3 regions of the Cronobacter turicensis genome follow, and region 2 is predicted to be linked to each of the others. Evidence: predicted binding sites of a transcription regulator. Region 2 holds the regulator's gene; each other region holds the start of a gene.
The links. Region 2 encodes CRP, which controls carbon source genes, mostly activating them, when cyclic AMP is high. Its sites were predicted from a motif close to ATGTGANNNNNNTCACAT; they were not measured.
Positions count from the first base shown of each region.

Region 1 (7,021 bases), 1.9 Mb from region 2:
GCACTGTCAGTTGACGCACTACCTGCATCAGCAATTCCCCGGCGCGCTGATGGGCGGCATGCTGGCGCATCAGCTTATCTATCCGGCCACTTGCAAGCCGCGCGATATTTTTTGCGCCCAGCAGTATGACGAATTCCTGAACCAGAATCTGCTGCGCGCTTTCGCAGGCCAGGGCTACAGCCCGTCGGTAATGGCGGTAGTGGCGCGCGAAGGGTTCGACGATATCTTCCGGGCAGGCGATCTGGTGCAACTCGCACAGATGAAAAACGACTTTATGGCCTTTAGCTACTACGCCAGCAAAACGCTCGACAGCGACGCCATTCCTGATGACGCGCCGGTGAACGACTGGCTGCGGTATGGCGATAAACCCAACCCGTGGCTGAAGGCCACCGAATGGAACTGGCAGATCGATCCGCTCGGTTTTCGCACCCTGATTACCCGCTATTACAACGACTGGCGGCTGCCGGTCTTTCCGATTGAAAACGGCATCGGCGTTATTGAGCAGTGGGATGGCGTTCACCCGATTGAGGACGACTACCGCATCGCGTATCACCGGGATCATATCAACGCGATGAAAGCGGCGATAACGGAGGACGGCGCGCAGGTCATGGGCTATCTCGGCTGGGGGCTTATCGACATTCTCAGTTCGCAGGGCGATATGCGTAAGCGCTACGGCGTGGTTTACGTCAATCGTGAAAACCATGATCTGAAAGATCTTAAACGTGTTCCCAAAAAGAGCTACGGCTGGCTGAAGCAGGCGATCGCCAGCAACGGCGAGACGCTGTAGCGCGAGCGGGGCGGGCGACGAGAAGAGGCTGAATGATGACGCAAACAACCATAACGCCGAAAATGCAGGCATTTGTTGAGAAATTTGTCGATTACTCCGCGCGTCTGGCGGGGCAGGTGCATCTGCGCTCGCTTCGCGACGCGTTCGCGATGGTGATGCCGGTCTTTATCCTGGCCGGGCTGGCGGTACTGATCAATAACGTGGTGTTTCCGTGGGTGCTGGAGGGCGAGACGCTGGCGCGCTTTAAGATCTGGGGGGAAGCCATCATTAACGGTACGCTGAACATTGCCGCACTGTTGATTGCCCCGATGATCGCCTGGGCGCTGGCGCGCAACCGCAACTTTGGCAACCCCGTTTCCGCCGTGGTTATCGCGCTGTGCAGTTTTATCATCATGATGCCGCTGCGCCTCAACGTGGTGCCGGAAGGCGCGCAGCATGCCGTTAGCGTGACGCAGCTGTTGGCCTTCGCCAATATCGGCTCGACTGGGATTTTTGCGGGCGTGTTGATCGGGCTTATCGCCACTGAGGTGTTTATCCGCATCTCGTCCATCCGCGCGCTGGATATTTCGCTTGGCGAGAATGTGCCGCCTGCGGTAGGCCAGTCGTTTTCCGCCTTGATTCCAACGATTCTCACGCTTTCTGGTTTCGCCATTGTCGCCGCGCTGCTGGCGGGCGTGCTGCATACTGATTTAATTCATCTCATCACCACGCTGATCCAGCAGCCGCTGCGGCTTATCAACACCAGCCTTCCGGGTACGCTTTTTATCTACAGCTTCGGGAATTTCCTTTTCACGCTCGGCATTCATCAGTCGGTGGTCAACAGCGTGGTGCTGGAGCCGTTTTTACTGATCAACACCAACGAGAATATGCTGGCATTCGCCAACGGGCAGCCTATTCCGCACATCATCAATAATATTTTCGTCCCCACCTTCGGCATGATTGGCGGCACCGGCAGCACGCTGTCGCTGCTTATCGCGATTTTCATCTTCGCGCGGCAAAAATCGTCGAAACAGGTTGCCCGGCTCGCGATTTCGCCTGGGCTGTTTAACATCAATGAGCCGGTGATTTTCGGCCTGCCGATTGTGTTTAACCTGCCGCTGATGATCCCGTTCGTGCTGCTGCCTGCCATGGGTATTTTTTTCGCCTGGTGTTGTACGTCGCTGGGGCTGATGTCGCGCTGCGTGGTGATGATCCCCTGGACGACGCCGCCGGTGCTGAGCGCCTGGCTTGCCACCGCAGGCGACTGGCGGGCGGTCGTGGTTCAGTTGATCATCATTGTCTTTGGTGTATTCTTCTACCTGCCTTTTCTCAGGATAGCTGAGCGGGTAGCCATGAAAAACAACGAGATAGCAGACTCCACCCCCCACTCATAACGGAAGCGGCAGATGGCGGCGAAGTACATCGCAATTGCGCGGGAAATCAAAAAACGGATCGTCAGCCAGCAATATCCTGCGAGCGAGCCGCTGCCGGATCAGTTTGCGCTCGCGGAAGAGTTCAACACCAGCCGGATGACCATTCAGCAGGCGATGCGCCAGCTGATTGTCGAGGGGCTGGTGTATACCCGCAAAGGGCTTGGCACCTTCGTGCGGAAAAATTTCCAGCAGATATCCCGCTGGGATCGCCCCGGCAGCGACTATTTCGGCGCCACCCGCACGTGGCAGGGGCTGGGTACGGTCACCAGCGAAATCATTAAATTCGAGCTGCGTTTCCCCGATGAAAAAGAGCAGGCATCGCTGCTCATTGACGCCAGCGCGCCGGTGTATGACTTCGTGCGCCTGCGTCTGGTTAATAACGAGCCAGTGTCGCTGGAGTTCACGCTGATGCCGGTAAACCTGGTGCCGGGGCTTAACAAATCGCATCTCGAAAGCTCGGTATTCGGCTACGTGCAGGAGACGCTGGGGTTGAAACTGATGGGCTCCTGGCGCGTGGTGCGCGCGCTTAAGCCTGGGGAGGCGGATAAGCGTTATTTACAGTGCGACCTCACCGACCCGGTGCTGGAAGTGGAGCAGGTGGTTTACCTGGATGACGGTACGCCGCTTGAATACGCCCGCTGCCATTACCGCTACGATCACGGCGGCATTATCATGGTGAATCACGGCTAGGCGCGGCAGCGCGTATAAAAAACCCCGCGGGCAGCGATGCGCGCGGGGTTTTTTTATCGCCTTGCGGCAGATTAATTCAGACGGACCGGCATGCCGGAACGGTTCTGCACCGCCTGTTCAACGACGTTCTGATCGACATCGCTCTGGCTGGTGACGGTGGTCACCGCTTTGGTGAGCATGATCGGCACCAGTTCGTTGTTGTTGATCTGATCTTCGCTGGTGGAGAGCGGGTTATGCACCTCGATGTAGCGGCTGCCATCCGGCTCGGTGGTCGCTTTCACCGGCTCGTTGACAAACTGCACGCGGGTGCCGACCGGCACGTTCTCGAACAGGAATTTAATGTCTTCGTTACGCAGACGCACGCAGCCGTGGCTGACGCGCAGGCCGATACCGAAGTTGGCGTTGGTGCCGTGGATAGCGTAGAGACGGCCGATATAGAGCGCGTAGAGGCCCATCGGGTTATCCGGGCCAGCCGGTACGACCGGCGGCAGCGGTTCGCCTGCGGCCGCGTATTCCGCGTGCATCTTGGCGGTCGGCGTCCAGGTCGGGTTCGCGCGCTTGCGCTCGACTTTCGTCACCCAGTTGATCGGGGTGTCTTTACCGAGCTGGCCGATACCGATCGGCAGCACGATAACCGTGTTGGTGCCTTGCGGATAGTAATACAGACGCATTTCGGCGCTGTTAATCACAATGCCTTCATGCGGCGTATCCGGCAGGATCAACTGCTGAGGAATGTTCAGAATGGTGCCGCCTTTCGGCAGATACGGGTCGACGCCCGGGTTGGCTTCCAGCATGTTGGAAAGCCCCATCTGATACTGTGCGGCGAAATCTTCCAGCGGCAGATTATTGCCGTCAGGGATCGTCACCACCTGGTTTTCACCCACCAGACGGCTACCGTCGGTCGGCAGAGGATAAGTCACCGCAGAGGCGGAGTTACAAAACCCGACGACTGCGAAGGCTGCCACTAAAAGCGTGCGTAATTTCATCTTCATGTTATGCAAATATCGTTGCCGGACCGGCCGTTAGAGTGAACGAAAGAATACAGGGAGCGCATTATATGTGCATTCTCCGTGGCAGGGAATTGAGATGTGTGCTTATTCACATTTTTTTCCCATTCCTGAGTCAGTGTAGTCAGCCCATTGACGGGGGAAATAAATTCGGAGTTATGGCATAATGCGTTGTTTATCACACATCTTACCCAGGAATTACGCGTGTTAGTTACCAGCAACGTCACCATGCAGTTCGGCAGTAAGCCGCTGTTTGAAAACATTTCCGTCAAGTTTGGCGGCGGCAACCGTTACGGTCTGATTGGCGCCAACGGGAGCGGCAAGTCCACTTTCATGAAGATCCTCGGCGGCGATTTACAGCCGAGCGCGGGCAACGTCTCGCTCGACCCTAACGAACGCATCGGTAAGCTGCGCCAGGATCAGTTCGCGTTTGAACAATACACCGTGCTGGACACCGTGATCATGGGCCACGGCGAGCTGTGGGAAGTGAAGCAGGAACGCGATCGCATCTATGCGTTGCCGGAGATGAGCGAAGAAGACGGCTATAAAGTGGCCGATCTCGAAGTGAAATATGGCGAAATGGACGGCTACAGCGCAGAGTCCCGCGCCGGTGAGTTGCTGCTGGGCGTCGGCATTCCGCTGGAGCAGCACTACGGCCCGATGAGCGAAGTCGCTCCTGGCTGGAAGCTGCGTGTCCTGCTGGCGCAGGCGCTGTTCTCGAACCCGGACATCCTGCTGCTCGATGAACCGACGAACAACCTGGACATCGATACCATTCGCTGGCTGGAACAGACGCTCAACGATCGCGACAGCACCATGATCATCATCTCGCATGACCGTCACTTCCTGAACATGGTCTGCACCCACATGGCCGATCTCGACTACGGCGAGCTGCGCGTCTATCCGGGCAACTACGACGAGTACATGACCGCGGCCACCCAGGCGCGCGAACGTCTGCTGGCTGACAACGCCAAGAAAAAGGCCCAGATTGCCGACCTGCAATCCTTCGTCAGCCGCTTTAGCGCCAACGCCTCGAAATCCCGTCAGGCGACCTCCCGCGCCCGCCAGATTGATAAAATCAAACTGGAAGAGGTGAAAGCCTCCAGCCGTCAGAACCCATTTATCCGCTTCGAGCAGGATAAAAAGCTGTTCCGCAATGCGCTGGAAGTGGAAGCGATGACGAAAGGCTTCGATAACGGCCCGCTGTTTAAAAACGTCAGCCTGTTGCTGGAAGTGGGCGAAAAGCTGGCGATTCTGGGCGCCAACGGCGTGGGTAAATCCACCATGCTGAAAACGCTGGTCGGCGAACTGCAACCGGACCACGGCACCGTGAAATGGTCTGAGAATGCGCAGATTGGCTACTACGCGCAGGATCACGAATATGAATTCGCCAACGATCTGACCGTGTTCGAATGGATGAGCCAGTGGAAACAGGAAGGCGACGACGAGCAGGCGGTTCGCAGCATTCTCGGCCGTCTGCTGTTCAGCCAGGACGATATTAAAAAGCCTGCCAAAGTGCTGTCCGGTGGTGAAAAGGGCCGCATGCTGTTCGGCAAGCTGATGATGGAAAAACCGAACGTTCTGGTGATGGACGAACCCACCAACCACCTGGATATGGAATCGATCGAATCACTGAACGCCGCGCTGGAGATGTACCAGGGCACGCTGATTTTCGTTTCCCACGACCGTGAGTTCGTCAGTTCTCTCGCGACCCGCGTGATTGAAATCACTCCGGAGCGCGTGGTGGATTTCTCCGGCGGTTACGAAGATTATCTGCGCAGCAAAGGCATCGAATAATTACTCGCCTTGCGAAAATAAAAACGGGGAGTCATCTGACTCCCCTTTTTTTATGGACTGGCGTTAAACCGCCTGGGGCGATTAATAGTCGTGTAGATCGTAATACCCTTCAATGCGGCCATGATTCACAAAGCGATCGGTGAAAATCTCATTATCGTCGCTGGAGATTTTAGCGCCTTTATGGTTAGTCACCCGATGGGAACGTAGCGTTATCGTATCGTAAGAATAGAGCGAGCCATCGTTATCCAGTGTATTCACCGCCTCGATTGACAGACCGTCACGGCCATTAATATAACCCCCGTTTTCATTGACGAATGATTTCGCCGCATAAATCGTGATGTCATCGCCGGTCGAAATGCTGCCTTTATTGGAGAAGGTGCTGCTGTTAAGCGTAATCGCGCCGGTGCCTTTGATGGTGCCGTCATTGGAGAAATTGTCGGCGGCGTTGATGGTAATATCGCCCCCTCTCGATTCTACAGCGCCGTGGTTATTCACATAGAAATCCTTATCCGCGTTTACGGTGATGTTCCCGGTTGCTGAAATCGTCCCGTTGCCCACATCAAACGTATCGCCCTGTAAATAAACCGTGTTGCCTTTCAGCGTTCCCTTATCATTATTAAAATAACCGCTGCTCATGCTGATGGTATTACCGGCGATGGTGCCACCGCCATCACACATGTCCGCACTGTTATCGATGGTGTCGGCGACAATATCCAGCTGCCTGGCGCTGAAAATCGCGCCTGCCGTATTGGTTAAGGTTTTGGTATCGACTGTCACATTGCCGACAGCCCCCAGCACGCCTTGCTCGTTATCGAGACTGTGGGAGGCATAGGCATCCAGCGCGTCTTGCGCGTAGATTTTGCCCCGGTTGCGAATATCATGGGTTTGCAGAGCCATATCGCCCGCACTGCTGATGAGCCCGTCTTTTTCATTCTCCAGCGTGTCGCTGGATATCGTCAGCGTGTTTTGCGCCTGTATTTCATTCTGGTTAGTAATCTTATGCGCGGCGACAGACAGCGTATCGGCGCTGATTTCGCCCCGGTTGCTGAGTTTATCGGCGCTGATCGTCATCACGCCGCCGCCGGTCAGGCGACTGCCGTTATCGATATCGCCTGCGCTCACGCTGATATCCTCGCGGGCAATAATTCCCTGACCGTTATTATCCAGCGTCCCGCCGTGGGTATTTATGTTGATATTTTCGGCCGTTATTAACCCGTTAGTGTTGTTATCGAGCTTGCTGCTGGCGATGGCTAAATCGCGCTCGGCCTGCAGGGTGCCATGATCGTTATCGACAGCATGCTGGTTGGTGTCGATAAGCAAGTCTTTAT
Region 1 is NZ_CP165997.1:2,858,805-2,865,825, reverse strand. It holds gene AB8W27_RS13650 (glycoside hydrolase family 1 protein) at 1-787, shown strand, start outside; gene AB8W27_RS13645 (PTS sugar transporter subunit IIC) at 823-2,160, shown strand; gene AB8W27_RS13640 (GntR family transcriptional regulator) at 2,173-2,889, shown strand; gene ldtB (L,D-transpeptidase) at 2,961-3,881, opposite strand; gene AB8W27_RS13630 (ABC-F family ATPase) at 4,101-5,693, shown strand; gene AB8W27_RS13625 (filamentous hemagglutinin N-terminal domain-containing protein) at 5,775-7,021, opposite strand, start outside.
Region 1: the regulator CRP is predicted to act here: its motif matches at 4,063-4,080, upstream of AB8W27_RS13630 (ABC-F family ATPase).

Region 2 (7,021 bases):
GCGGGGTGACCGCCGCGACGCCGGAATTTTTGCGCGGCCTGCGCGAGCTGTGCGACCGCCATCAGGCGCTGCTGGTGTTCGACGAAGTACAGTGCGGCATGGGCCGCAGCGGCAAGCTGTTTGCTTACATGCATTACGGCGTGACGCCGGACATCCTGACCAGCGCCAAAGCGCTGGGCGGCGGTTTCCCGGTCAGCGCGATGCTCACCACGCATGATGTCGCCTCGGCGTTTCATGTGGGTTCGCACGGCTCCACCTACGGCGGCAACCCGCTCGCCTGCGCGGTGGCGGGCGAAGCGTTTGATATTATCAACACCCCGGAGGTGCTGGACGGCGTGGCGCAAAAACGCGAGCAGTTCGTGCAGCACCTTCAGCGCATCGGCGAGCAGTATGGACTGTTCAGCGATATTCGCGGCATGGGCCTGCTGATTGGCGCCGAGCTGACCCCAGCCTTCCACGGGCGCGCCCGCGATTTCTTGTACGCCGCCGCGGCGGAAGGCGTGATGGTGCTGAACGCCGGGCCGGACGTGATGCGTCTCGCGCCGTCGCTGCTGGTGGAGAGTGCCGATATCGACGAAGGGATGGCCCGTTTCGCGCGCGCCGTCGCACGCGTGGTTAACGGTTAATCAGCGTGACTGGCTCAGGCGTCGCCTGAGCCAGATACCGTGATGCGGGCGCTGGCGCCACGCCACGGAAGAGATGGTGTGCATGGTGCGCAGATGATCGAGAATGCGCAGCAGATGATGCTCCATTACGCCCGGCGCCCCTTCCGGCAAGACCTCTTCGCCCTCCAGTACCGCCTCGTTTTGCGTGTCGCCCGGCGCGTCATGCTCCAGCCGCTGCTGGCAGCGCTGTAGCGCAATTTCACAAGCCTGTAAGTAGCGCGCCGCCGTCTCCGGCGTCAGCGTGGTTTGCTCGCGCGCCATCGTCGTTATCGCGTTGATGTGCTCGACGATAAACTGACTGTGCGTGACCCACAGACGCATATCCTCCAGATAACGACTGTTAAAGCCCGGCTCCTGCATGGCCTGATTGAGCGAGTTATAGAGCGCGTTGTGCGCCTGGTTGACCTGCATCCGCTGCCACGCCAGCGGGCCGGGCTGCGGATCGTCGCTCAGGATCAGGCGCAGCGCCTCCTGGTCGGCCTCCAGCGCGTCATGCGCGTTCTGGCGCAGCAGGCCGCTCTGCCACTGGGGCCAGAGCCAGACCATGCCGCCGAACGCGATAAGGCAGCCGGACAGCGTGTCTATCAGGCGCGCCACGATGTACTGCTCGCCGTTGAGCGTCAGGATTTGCAGCGAATAGACCGCCGTGACGGTAAAGCCAATCATCGCCCAGCCGTAGTGCCGCCGGATTATCAGATAACTGATTAAGGTCACCAGCAACATGCCGAGCAGGGTATAGCCCTGCGGCACATTCAGGTGCAGCGTGATGCCCGCGATAATCAGCCCCGCCAGCGTGCCGCCCGCCCGGTGCAGGATGCGCACCCGTGTCGCGCCATAGCCGTTTTGCGTGACGAAGAGCACCGTCATCAGGATCCAGTACGGCTTCGGTAAATTGAACGCGCTCCCTAACAGGCCCGCCGCCGCCAGCATTACGCCCAGACGCGCGGCGGTGCGCAGCGCCGCGGATTTCAACGACAGATAGCTTTTCAACGCCCGCAGCAGCGGCAGGCGGCGCTGGCCGCTGTCCATCAGGTCACGGGCGTAGAGCGGGCGCTGGGTGCGTAGCACGCGGGCGATACGGCTGAAATGGTATTCGCAAAACTGGCCGACCGGGTTGTCCGGATGCTGACGGGCGATTTTCGCCAGCGCCTCAATCTGCTTATCCATTGAGAAGCGGTACGAGTAGCGGTGGTAGAGAATATCGTCAGAGAGCGTGCGCAGGCGCGTGGCGACGGTCTGGGCCGTCCAGCGCAGCACCGCTTCGGCGTGGCTGCGCTCCACCAGCTTTTGCACTTCACGCGGCTGATGCAGGGAGACCGAAATATGCTCCTGAAGATCCAGCGCCACCTGAAACGTGCGCAGCAGGCGTTTGTAGCCGTTCTGTTTGGTCGCCGACAGCATCTGTAGCTGCTGATAGCACTGGCTTATCTGATCCACCACTTTTTGCTGATGCACCAGTAGCGGCGGCAGCGCCTGTTCCGGTTCTGTGTGGCGCGTCAGCAGGCTGTATTTCGCTTCGCAGTAGTCGGCGAGGCTTTTATAAATCAGGCTTAACGATTCACGCAGCGGCTGTTCACGCCACAGCCAGAACCAGAAACCGTTAAACGCGCCATACCAGAGCGTGCCGAGAACGTAGAGCAGCATCGGCTCCCAGACGGGCATATTCCCGGCGAGGCTTAACGTGAAGATGGCCGCGATAAGCGACGCGGGCAGCAGGCGCGCATGCAGGGGGCTTATCTCCGCCGTCACGCCCAGCAGCAGCGCCAGCATCAGCAGAATAAGCGGCAGCGGGATGGCCTGTAACAGCAGAAACTGTACCGCCAGGCTGCTCAGCGCAAACAGCGAGGCGCCGATGATCAAGCGTTTGAAGAAGCGTTTGTGCGGGGTATCGAGACCGGCAATATTGCAGCAGGCGGGGACGAGTGAAAACAGCAACCCTTGTTGGAGATGGCCCAGCATCAACCCGACCGCCACCGGCAGGCTTAAGATCAGCGTTTGCCGTAAAGCGTAATTAATTTCAGGGTGATAGATAAGACGACGCCACATAGGGGAGAAGTATAGATACAAAAACGGCGTGTTACCGAAGCGACACGCCGTTTTTTGATTTTTTAGCGGGTACCGTAAACCACAATAGTTTTACCGTGGGCGGAGATCAGGTTCTGATCTTCGAGCATTTTCAGAATGCGGCCAACGGTTTCGCGGGAGCAGCCGACAATCTGGCCGATTTCCTGACGCGTGATTTTAATCTGCATTCCGTCCGGATGGGTCATCGCGTCCGGCTGTTTCGCCAGGTTCAGCAGCGTCTGAGCGATGCGGCCGGTCACGTCCAGGAAGGCGAGGTTGCCCACTTTCTCTGAGGTGACTTGCAGGCGGCGAGCCATCTGCGAGGAGAGACGCATCAGAATATCCGGGTTAACCTGAATCAGCTGACGGAATTTTTTGTAGGAGATTTCAGCCACTTCACAGGCAGTTTTAGCGCGAACCCAGGCGCTGCGTTCCTGACCTTCCTCGAACAAACCCAGTTCGCCGATGAAGTCTCCCTGATTCAGGTACGAGAGGATCATCTCCTTGCCCTCTTCATCTTTGATCAGCACTGCCACTGAGCCTTTGACGATGTAATACAGCGTCTCCGCTTTTTCACCCTGGTGAATCAGCGTGCTCTTAGATGGATACTTATGAATGTGGCAATGAGACAAGAACCATTCAAGAGTCGGGTCTGTTTGCGGTTTGCCAAGCACCATGCGCGGTTATCCTCTGTTTTAAACTGGCTCCAAAGACAGGGCGCGTAACCCCTGTCTGGCTTTGCAATCATCATCTTCCCGCTTCCAGGGAAGTTGGCTGTCCGTGGACATCGCAGCCGATAAATTGTCTTCTCCTCTGCACCCATGCGTAACATCAATGTATCGCCGCTGCATCCAGACTGTTTTAGCATAGCTTTTATCAGGTGTCTCCTGTTGTCTCGTTTCAGCTTGACGCAGGTCGCCTTCCGTTGCCTCTGATGACGCGCGCGCGTAATCTGTCAGAAAAATGAATAGCCTGGAGCGAATAACATGCATGCACGAGTGAAATGGGTGGAAGGCTTAACCTTCCTTGGCGAGTCCGCTTCGGGGCATCAGATCCTGATGGACGGCAACTCCGGCGACAAAGCGCCGAGCCCGATGGAAATGGTCTTAATGGCGGCAGGTGGCTGCAGCGCCATTGATGTGGTCTCTATTCTGCAAAAAGGCCGTCACGACGTGACCGACTGCGAAGTGAAGCTGACCTCAGAGCGTCGCGAAGAGGCTCCGCGTCTGTTCACGCATATCAATCTGCACTTTGTGGTGACGGGTAAAGATCTGAAAGACGCGGCAGTGTCGCGCGCGGTGGATCTGTCGGCGGAGAAGTACTGTTCAGTGGCGCTGATGCTCGGCAAAGGGGTCAACATCACCCATTCTTACGAAGTGATCGACGCGTGATGTGACGGCGGGCGGCCCGGCAGGCGCAGCGCCACCGGGCCATTCTGTCACGCTATCTGTTTCCCTTCCATCAGCCGCTGCACCAGCGGCAGCATAATAAGCTCCATCGCCAGCCCCATCTTGCCGCCCGGCACCACCAGCGTATTGATGTGCGAGATAAACGAGCCCTGTAGCATCGCCAGCAGCCAGGGGTAATCGATATTGTCCAGATTGCGGAAGTGAATCACCACGAAACTCTCATCGAGCGACGGGATACTTTTCGCGGCGAACGGGTTGGACGTGTCCACCGTCGGCACGCGCTGGAAGTTAATATGGGTGCGCGAGAACTGCGGCGTGATGTAGGAGATGTAATCTTCCATGGAGCGCACCACGGAATCCATCACTGCCTCGCGGGAGTGGCCGCGCTCGCTGGTATCGCGAATCAGCTTTTGTATCCACTCAAGGTTGACGATAGGCACCACGCCCACCAGCAGGTCGACATGTTTCGCCACGTCGTTTTGCGGCGTCACCACGCCGCCGTGCAGCCCTTCGTAAAACAGCACGTCTGTCGGTTCCGGTAACGGCTGCCACGGCGTGAAGGTGCCGGGCACCTGGTTCCACGGCACCGCTTCGTCATAGGTGTGCAGATATTTGCGCGACTGCCCTTTGCCGGTCAGGCCGTACTCCACAAAGGTTTGCTCCAGCAGGCCAAAATCGTTCGCCTCCGGGCCGAAATAGCTGATGTGGCGGCCAAGATCGCGCGCTTTGCGGATAGCCATGTCCATTTCCGGGCGCGTGTAGCGATGGAAGCTGTCGCCTTCCACTTCGGCGGCATGAAGATTCAGCTGGGCGAAAATTTTGCGAAACGCGAGGCTGGTGGTGGTGGTTCCCGCGCCGCTGGAGCCCGTGACGGCGATAACCGGATGTTTGGCAGACATAGCGAGACAACTCCCTGAAGCGGCGGGGCAGGGCTCCGCCTGGAACGTTAACCGCGAAACTGCGAACGCGGCATGATATTGACCGTTTCGTGCAGTTCAGACCACACAAGAACGGCCTCGCCACTTTGCAACTGACGCCGCACGTCGGCGACCTTTTGCTCAAGCGAGCGTTCATGTTCACCATAATCGGTGCCTTCGCGCAAGACGAAGGCTTCAATCAGGCGGTCCAGGGTGTCGGGCGCCAGCTCTTGCCAGGGAATGATCATTTATCGGTCCAGATAAGGGGTTAACCAGTCAGGAATGCGCTGCTCCAGCCACATTCTGGGCTGACGCAGCGTGCCGCCGACAAAGCCCACGTGGCCGCCATGCTCCGTCAGCTGATATTCAATATTAGCAGGCAGCGCGGCGGTATCAGGGATCACGTGATGATCCATGAACGGGTCGTCTTTGGCATGAATAATCAACGTCGGGCGGGTGATATTCGTAAGACGCGGCATGGCGCTGCACTGGCGATAGTAATCGACGGCGTCGCGAAAGCCGTGAATTTTCGACGTTATCAAATCATCGAAATCGCGAATGCGGCGCAGACGTTTAAGCTGGGCGAGTTCAATCGGCAGCGTGCCGGGCCAGGCTTTTAGCTTACGAGAGGCGTTGGCTTTCAACAGGTTCAGCAAATAGAACTGGTAGAAGCGCGAAAACCCTTTTTCCATATGGTTGCAGCAGTGTTCCAGCATAAAGGGCGCGGACACAATTACGCCTGCGGTCAGCGGGAAACGGGCATCAATCTCCGCCATCAGGCAGCCAAGCATATTGCCGCCGAGCGAATAGCCGACCGCCGCCGTCGGCACGGTGCCGTAGCGTTCATCCAGCCAGCGCAGGAAAAAGGTGCCGTCTTCGGTTTCCCCAGAATGGTAGATGCGCCCCATCTTGTTCGGCACGCCGCTACAGCCGCGAAAGTGCATCACCACGCCGAGCCAGCCGCGTGCTTTCGCCGCATGGATGAGGCCGTGAACGTAAGGGCTGTGCAGGCTGCCTTCGAGCCCGTGAAACACCACCAGACGCGGCTTATGGCGCGCCTGGTCAGGGTTTTCGCTAAACGCGAGGTCGACAAAATCGCCGTCCGGCAAATCCAGACGCTGCCAGTACGGCTCAAATTGCACCCGGCGGCGCAGCACGCGCGGCAGCATGGTTTGCAGGTGTGGATTGCTGACTCCCGGCATTGGCTGAAAGTGTGAGGAATCGGTGTTCAGTGCAGGAAGTTCTGCGGGAGTAATGTCGGCCATAGCTGATGTCTTTTATTAGTTCGCTAACTACTATACCGGTTGTTATCCATTTTGTTGATGCTTTGGTGCGGATCATTCAGCCAGTAAATTGCGCGAGAACAGGTGAATATCGGCGTCCGGCTTGCGTCGCCAGAGCCTGGCCTTACGGGCGCCGGTGGCGACGCTCTCGCCGGTCTCTTCAAACATCCCGGAGGCTTCAAAGCGGCGGATCAGGCTTTTACGCTGAATGGGCTGGCCGAGAATAATTTCCGTCGCCTCCTGAAGCTGGCTCAGCGTAAAGCACTCCGGCAGACAGTAAACCGGCAGGAGCGAATACATCGTTTTCTGACGCAGGCGGCGCAGCGCCGCGTCGATAATCGTCAGGTGATCGAACGCCAGTTCAATCGCGCCAAGCTCCGCCACCGGCACCCACTGCGCATCGCTGACGGAGGCGATATGCGGCTGGCAGTCGACCCAGGCGATTAGCGCAAACCAGGCGGTGGTGAGGCTCCAGCCGCGCGGATCGCGATCCGGGCCGGAGAAGGTCTCCAGCTGCTCCAGCCATGACGGGCGCACGCCGGTTTTCTCGGTCAGCTTACGCAGCGCCGTCGCATGGGTGGAGTCATCCTTGCGCATATCGATAAACCCGCCCGGCAGCGCCCAGCGCCCCTGCTGCGGCTGACGGGCGCGCTGTACCAGCAGCACGCAAAGCGCCTGGTCAT
Region 2 is NZ_CP165997.1:345,983-353,003, forward strand. It holds gene AB8W27_RS01595 (aspartate aminotransferase family protein) at 1-626, shown strand, start outside; gene AB8W27_RS01600 (YccS/YhfK family putative transporter) at 627-2,711, opposite strand; gene crp (cAMP-activated global transcriptional regulator CRP) at 2,774-3,406, opposite strand; gene AB8W27_RS01610 (OsmC family protein) at 3,716-4,120, shown strand; gene AB8W27_RS01615 (phosphoribulokinase) at 4,168-5,037, opposite strand; gene AB8W27_RS01620 (YheU family protein) at 5,085-5,303, opposite strand; gene AB8W27_RS01625 (hydrolase) at 5,304-6,320, opposite strand; gene AB8W27_RS01630 (NUDIX domain-containing protein) at 6,393-7,021, opposite strand, start outside.

Region 3 (7,021 bases), 2.2 Mb from region 2:
CCGCCTGGAAGAGTTCGCCCTTACGCTCGCGCCAGTCCTGCCATTGGGTGTTCGCGGGTAAGGTCTGCTGGCTCAGCACATCCACTTTCAGCGGTTCATTCAGCCACAGCCGCCAGCCGGTGATATTGCCTGCCGGGTAGCGCATCAGGCGTGAGGCGTCCTGAATGTTGACCAGCATCTGGTAGCCATCCACTTCGCTGTTGGCGGCGAAGGTGCCGATAACGGTAAAGAGACGCTGGCTCGGCAGTCGGCCCATCGGCGTGAACTGGCTGGCCGACGGCACCATCAGGCGCAGTTGATCGCCGCGTTTGACGCCAAGCTGGCCCGCGAGCTGTTCGCCGAGAATAATGTTGTATTTCCCGGCGGCCAGATCCTGCTGGTTGACGTTGACCAGATACGGCGTCAGCGGGTCGCGCTGCGCCGGGTCGATACCCAGCATCACGCCCACCGCCACGCTGCGGGCGCTTTGCAGCACCACATCGCCGGTGGTGAGCGGCGCGATACGGTTAACGCCCTCAAGGTGGAGGCTGTCGGCAGGCAACTGCTGCGGATTGACGGAGCCTTTGGATGAACTGATAAGCGCCTGCGGCATCAGCCCGAGAATGTTGTTTTGCAGTTCACGCTCGAAACCATTCATCACGGAGAGCACTGTCACCAGCGCCAGCACGCCGAGCGTGATGCCGATAGTGGAGAGCCAGGAGACGAAACGGCCGAAGCGGTCTGCTGCACGCCCGCGCATATAGCGCAGGCCGATAAATAACGCGACAGGTTGATACATGAAATCCGTCTTGTACGGTTGCTAATGCAAAGTGATCAACGATAATAAAGCCCAGATCTGATTTATGGAACCACTAACCCACTCTGTCGCCGGGTTTTTATCCCGGACAAGCGGCACAACCGGAGCACGCTTCGCCTTCTATGCCTGAACAATATCGTTACTCTCTGCCCGTCAAAGCGGGCGATCAGCGTCAACTGGGTGAACTGACCGGCGCGGCCTGCGCCGTCGAGGTGGCGGAAATGGCGGAACGCCATGCCGGCCCGCTGGCGCTTATCGCGCCGGATATGCAAACCGCCCTGCGTCTGCACGATGAAATTCAACAATTTACCGAAAGCCTGGTGATGAATCTGGCCGACTGGGAGACGCTGCCGTATGACAGCTTCTCGCCGCATCAGGAGATTATCTCCTCGCGCCTGTCGACGCTTTATCAGTTGCCTGGTATGCAGCGCGGCGTGCTGATCCTGCCGGTGAACACCCTGATGCAGCGCGTCTGCCCGCACAGCTTCCTGCATGGCCACGCGCTGGTGATGCAAAAAGGCCAGCAGTTATCGCGCGACACGCTGCGCGCCCAGCTGGATCAGGCGGGCTATCGCCATGTGGACCAGGTGATGGCGCATGGCGAATACGCCACCCGCGGCGCGCTGCTCGATCTCTACCCGATGGGCAGCGAGCAGCCTTACCGTATCGACTTTTTCGATGACGAAATCGACAGCCTGCGGTTGTTTGATGTCGATACCCAGCGCACGCTGGAAGAAGTGGAAGCGATAAACCTGCTGCCCGCGCACGAATTCCCGACCGACAAAGCGGCCATTGAGCTGTTCCGCAGCCAGTGGCGCGACCGTTTCGAGGTGAAGCGCGACCCGGAGCATATCTACCAGCAGGTGAGCAAAGGCACCCTGCCCGCCGGGATCGAATACTGGCAGCCGCTGTTCTTTAACGAGCCGCTGCCGCCGCTGTTCAGTTATTTCCCGAAAAACACGCTGGTGGTGAGCACGGGCGATCTGGAAGCCAGCGCCGACCGCTTCTGGGCCGACGCCGTGGCGCGCTTTGAAAACCGCGGCGTGGACCCGATGCGCCCGCTGCTGCCGCCGGAAGAGCTCTGGCTGCGCACCGATGAACTTCATGCGCAGTTAAAAGCCTGGCCGCGCGTGCAGCTGAAAACCGAGGCGCTGGCCGACAAAGCCGCCAATACGAATCTGGGCTATCAGCCGCTGCCGGATATCGCCGTCCAGGCCCAGCAGAAATCGCCGCTCGACAGCCTGCGCCGCTTTCTGGAATCTTTCACCGGGCCGGTGATTTTCTCGGTGGAAAGCGAGGGCCGCCGCGAGGCGCTCTCGGAACTCCTGTCCCGCATCAAAATAGCGCCGAAGCGTCTTTTGCGGCTGGAGGATGCGCAGGAAGGCGAACGCTACCTGAGCATCGGCGCGTCGGAGCGCGGGTTTATCGATACTCTGCGCCACCGCGCTTTTATCTGTGAAAGCGATTTGCTGGGCGAGCGCGTCACGCGCCGTCGTCAGGAGAGCCGCCGCACCATTAACCCGGATACGCTCATCCGCAACCTGGCGGAGCTGCGTCCTGGACAGCCGGTGGTGCATCTGGAGCATGGCGTGGGCCGCTACGCCGGTCTGACGACGCTTGAAGCGGGCGGCATCACGGCGGAATACCTGATGCTGACCTACGCCGGTGACGCGAAGCTGTATGTGCCGGTCTCTTCACTGCATCTGATAAGCCGCTATGCGGGCGGGGCCGAAGAGAACGCGCCGCTGCATAAGCTCGGCAGCGACGCGTGGTCAAAAGCGCGCCAGAAAGCGGCGGAGAAAGTGCGCGACGTGGCGGCGGAGCTGCTGGATATCTACGCCCAGCGCGCCGCGAAATCCGGTTTCGCCTTTAAGCATGACAAAGAGCAGTATCAGCTCTTCTGCGAAGGATTCCCGTTTGAAACCACGCCGGATCAGGCGCAGGCGATCAATGCAGTGCTGAGCGACATGTGCCAGCCGCTGGCGATGGACCGTCTGGTGTGCGGCGACGTGGGCTTTGGTAAAACCGAAGTGGCGATGCGCGCGGCGTTCCTGGCGGTGGAGAACAATAAGCAGGTGGCGGTGCTGGTGCCGACCACCCTGCTGGCCCAGCAGCATTTCGACAATTTCCGTGACCGCTTCGCCAACTGGCCCGTTCGCATTGAGTTGCTGTCGCGCTTTCGCAGCGCCAAAGAGCAGGCGCAGGTGCTGGAGCAGGCCGCCGACGGGAAAGTCGATATTCTTATCGGCACCCACAAGCTGTTGCAGAGCGACGTAAAAATGAAAGACCTCGGTCTTTTGATCGTCGATGAAGAGCACCGCTTCGGGGTGCGTCACAAAGAGCGTATCAAGGCGATGCGCGCCGATGTCGATATTCTGACGCTCACCGCGACGCCTATTCCGCGCACGCTAAACATGGCGATGAGCGGCATGCGCGATCTGTCGATTATCGCCACGCCGCCCGCGCGTCGTCTGGCGGTGAAAACCTTCGTGCGCGAGTATGACAATCTGGTGGTGCGCGAGGCTATCCTGCGTGAAGTGCTGCGCGGCGGTCAGGTCTATTACCTATATAATGATGTCGAAAACATTCAGAAAGCCGCCGAGCGGCTGGCGAATCTGGTGCCGGAGGCGCGTATCGCCATCGGTCACGGCCAGATGCGCGAGCGCGAACTTGAGCGGGTGATGAACGATTTCCACCACCAGCGCTTTAACGTGCTGGTCTGTACCACGATAATCGAAACCGGCATCGATATTCCGACCGCCAATACCATCATCATCGAACGCGCCGATCATTTTGGTCTCGCACAGCTGCACCAGCTGCGCGGCCGCGTCGGTCGTTCGCACCATCAGGCCTATGCCTGGCTGCTGACCCCGCCGCCGAAGGCGATGACTACCGATGCCCAGAAACGTCTGGAGGCGATCGCCTCACTGGAGGATCTGGGCGCGGGCTTTGCACTGGCGACGCACGATCTGGAAATTCGCGGCGCGGGCGAGCTGCTGGGTGAAGATCAGAGTGGACAGATGGAAACCATTGGCTTCTCGCTCTATATGGAGCTTCTGGAAAACGCCGTTGACGCGCTGAAAGCCGGGCGCGAGCCATCGCTTGAGGATCTCACCAGCCAGCAGACGGAAGTGGAGTTGCGAATGCCGTCGCTACTGCCGGAGGCGTTCATTCCGGATGTGAATACGCGCCTGTCGTTCTACAAGCGCATTGCCAGCGCCAAAAAAGAGCAGGAGCTTGAGGAGATCAAAGTGGAGCTTATCGACCGCTTTGGTCTGCTGCCGGACCCGGCGCGTACGCTGCTGGATATCGCCGCCCTGCGCCAGCAGGCGCAGAAGCTTGGCGTGCGTAAAATCGAGGCCAATGAGAAAGGCGGCACCATTGAGTTTGCCGAGAAAAACCATGTCGATCCTGGCTGGCTTATTGGCCTGTTGCAAAAAGAGCCGCAGCATTACCGCCTCGATGGCCCGACGCGCCTGAAGTTCTTCCGCGAGCTGGACGAGCGTAAAAACCGTATGGAATGGGTGCGTCAGTTTATGGCGCAGCTCGCCGAACACACCCTCCCGTAATCCGATCACGCCCCGCCCGGGGCGTAACTTTACAATCCTTTGCAATCGTCCAGGGTTTCCTGGACGAAGCCCCGCCATACTTCTCTCTTTATCTATGAATTACAAAAACTTCTCCGCCTTTGGGATCGGTAAATGAAAAGAGAATATGCACGTTTTTCACGCTGGCTGTCATGGCTCGCGTTGGTCGCCAGCATGACGCTTGGCGCAAACCAGGCGCTGGCGAATACTTACCCCCTCCCCGCGCCGGGGAGTCGGCTGATTGGCGAAACGCTGTATCACACAGTGGCGGACGACGGCGGCTCGCTGGAGGCCATCGCCAAACGGTATAACGTCGGCTTTCTGGCGCTGTTGCAGGCCAACCCCGGCGTTGATCCGTATGTCCCGCGCGCGGGCAGCGTGCTGACGATTCCGCGCCAGATGCTGCTGCCGGATGCGCCGCGCGAAGGCATTCTGATTAATATTGCCGAGCTGCGGCTGTACTATTTCCCACCGGGCGAAAAGAGCGTCACTGTTTACCCGATAGGCATCGGCCAGCTCGACGGCGATACGCTGACACCGACGATGCAAACCACGGTCTCGCAAAAGCGCGCCAATCCAACCTGGACGCCGACGGCCAATATCCGTGCGCGTTATAAAGCGCAGGGAATCGATTTACCGCCGGTCGTGCCTGCCGGGCCGGAAAACCCGATGGGCCACCACGCCATTCGTCTTGCGGCCTACGGCGGCGTGTATCTGCTGCACGGCACGAATGCGGATTTCGGTATCGGCATGCGCGTCAGCTCCGGCTGTATTCGCCTGCGCGATGACGATATCAAACACCTCTTCAGCGTGGTGCCGGTCGGTACGCGCGTCAATATCATTAACGCGCCGGTGAAAGCGTCCATCGAGCCGGATGGACGTCATTTTGTCGAGGTGCATCAGCCGCTGTCGAAACGCATTGAGGATGACCCCAAAACGCTGCCGATTGTGCTGGACGCGATGCTGAAAACTTTTGAAGCCGCGCCGCAGACCGACCGGGAGGTCATGGGCCATGCCCTGCGCCTGCGCTCCGGCGTGCCGGTTAACGTCACCGCGCACCCGTCAATGCCCGCCAGCGACGCCATCTGAAACGAAAAAGGCCCTGTCCGATGACAGGGCCTTAAACGGTGCGACCGTGACGGCTTATTTATAGATAACCGCGGTGCCGTGCAGATTGTTCGGGCCATTCGCTGAGGTAATACGGAACGATTTTGCGCCCATCTCGTCAGCTTTTTGCGAAAGCTCGGCTTCCAGCGAGGAGAGGTTAGTCCCGGCCGTCGCAGAGACGGTGCCCGCTTTCTGCTGCCCAGCCGGAGTGGACTGCACCTGAACGGCGGCGACGCTTGCGAATGACAGTGAACTCAGGACCGCGGCGGCTAACAGTGCTTTAACGTTTTTCATGTGGGTACCCTTTCTTTTGTAATGCGGATTTGGTTACGTGGTCGTTAAAAATTATTTAATTAACGATCGATAGGTAAAGAATAGTTGTGATCCGCATCACATGTCAATATAATTTTTAACGATCGTTATATTAATAACGGCAGCCCTTACAGAATCGCCTGTAAAAGCATTCATGGCGCGGTTTTGCTGGTACTCCTGGTGCGAAAAGGGGTATTTTGGTAGCAGGTTTACATAAAGAGGTTAAACGGCACTATGACAACAGAAGTCCAAAGTTGCGCAAAAAAAAGCCGTGGCCGACCAAAAGTGTTCGACAGGGAAGCGGCGCTTGATAAGGCCATGGCACTCTTCTGGCAGCACGGTTACGAAGCGACGTCGCTCGCGCATCTCGTCGAAGCGACCGGCGCGAAAGCCCCGACGCTGTATGCTGAGTTCACCAATAAAGAGGGGCTGTTCCGCGCCGTGCTCGACCGCTATATCGCGCGGTTTGCACAGCAGCAGGAAACGCTCCTGTTTCACGCCGATAAACGCGTTGACGAAGCGCTGCACGACTACCTTTGCGCGGTAGCGCGCTGCTTCGCCAGTAAAGAGACCCCTGCGGGTTGCTTTATGGTGACCACTTCCGCCGCGCTTGCCGCGTCGTCTGAAGAGATTGCCGCCACGCTGAAATCGCGCCATACGCAACGCGAAGCGATTTTGCTGCGCTTTTTAAGCGAGCGTCAGGCGCAAAATGAAATTCCGCAGCATTGCGATCTGCCCGCGCTGGTACGCTTTATCAGTTGCCTGGTGCACGGTATGTCTGTCAGCGCCCGTGAAGGCGCCACGCAGGATGAATTGATTGAGATTGTGAATATGACTATGCGACTGTGGCCGCACCTGCTGTAAAGCATTTCTGTTGTTTCGTGGGCGGCGCCCGTCGCCCACACTCCCATTTATAACCCAAATGAATATCTCATTCCCACAGAGCGCCTTTCTGTTACATTTATTAATAGGTAAAAACTGGCAAATATATCCTCCAGAATAGCTACTCTTTTACGGTCAAAGAAATGATTATTCGTGTGCTAATTAATTAGCACCACCAATTATTAGAACAGGAGCTATTTACGTCATGAAGACGGGGCCGTACAGGGACGAGCACGTTTTTCCACACAGTATCCGTGGTGTATCGAGTTTCAGATATGGAAGGCACGAGACGCTTTTTGGCTATACACCTACAGAAGGAAGATGAACATGGTTTTGC
Region 3 is NZ_CP165997.1:2,578,448-2,585,468, forward strand. It holds gene lolC (lipoprotein-releasing ABC transporter permease subunit LolC) at 1-778, opposite strand, end outside; gene mfd (transcription-repair coupling factor) at 919-4,365, shown strand; gene AB8W27_RS12345 (L,D-transpeptidase family protein) at 4,498-5,472, shown strand; gene bhsA (multiple stress resistance protein BhsA) at 5,527-5,784, opposite strand; gene AB8W27_RS12355 (TetR/AcrR family transcriptional regulator) at 6,037-6,666, shown strand.
Region 3: the regulator CRP is predicted to act here: its motif matches at 5,869-5,886, upstream of bhsA (multiple stress resistance protein BhsA).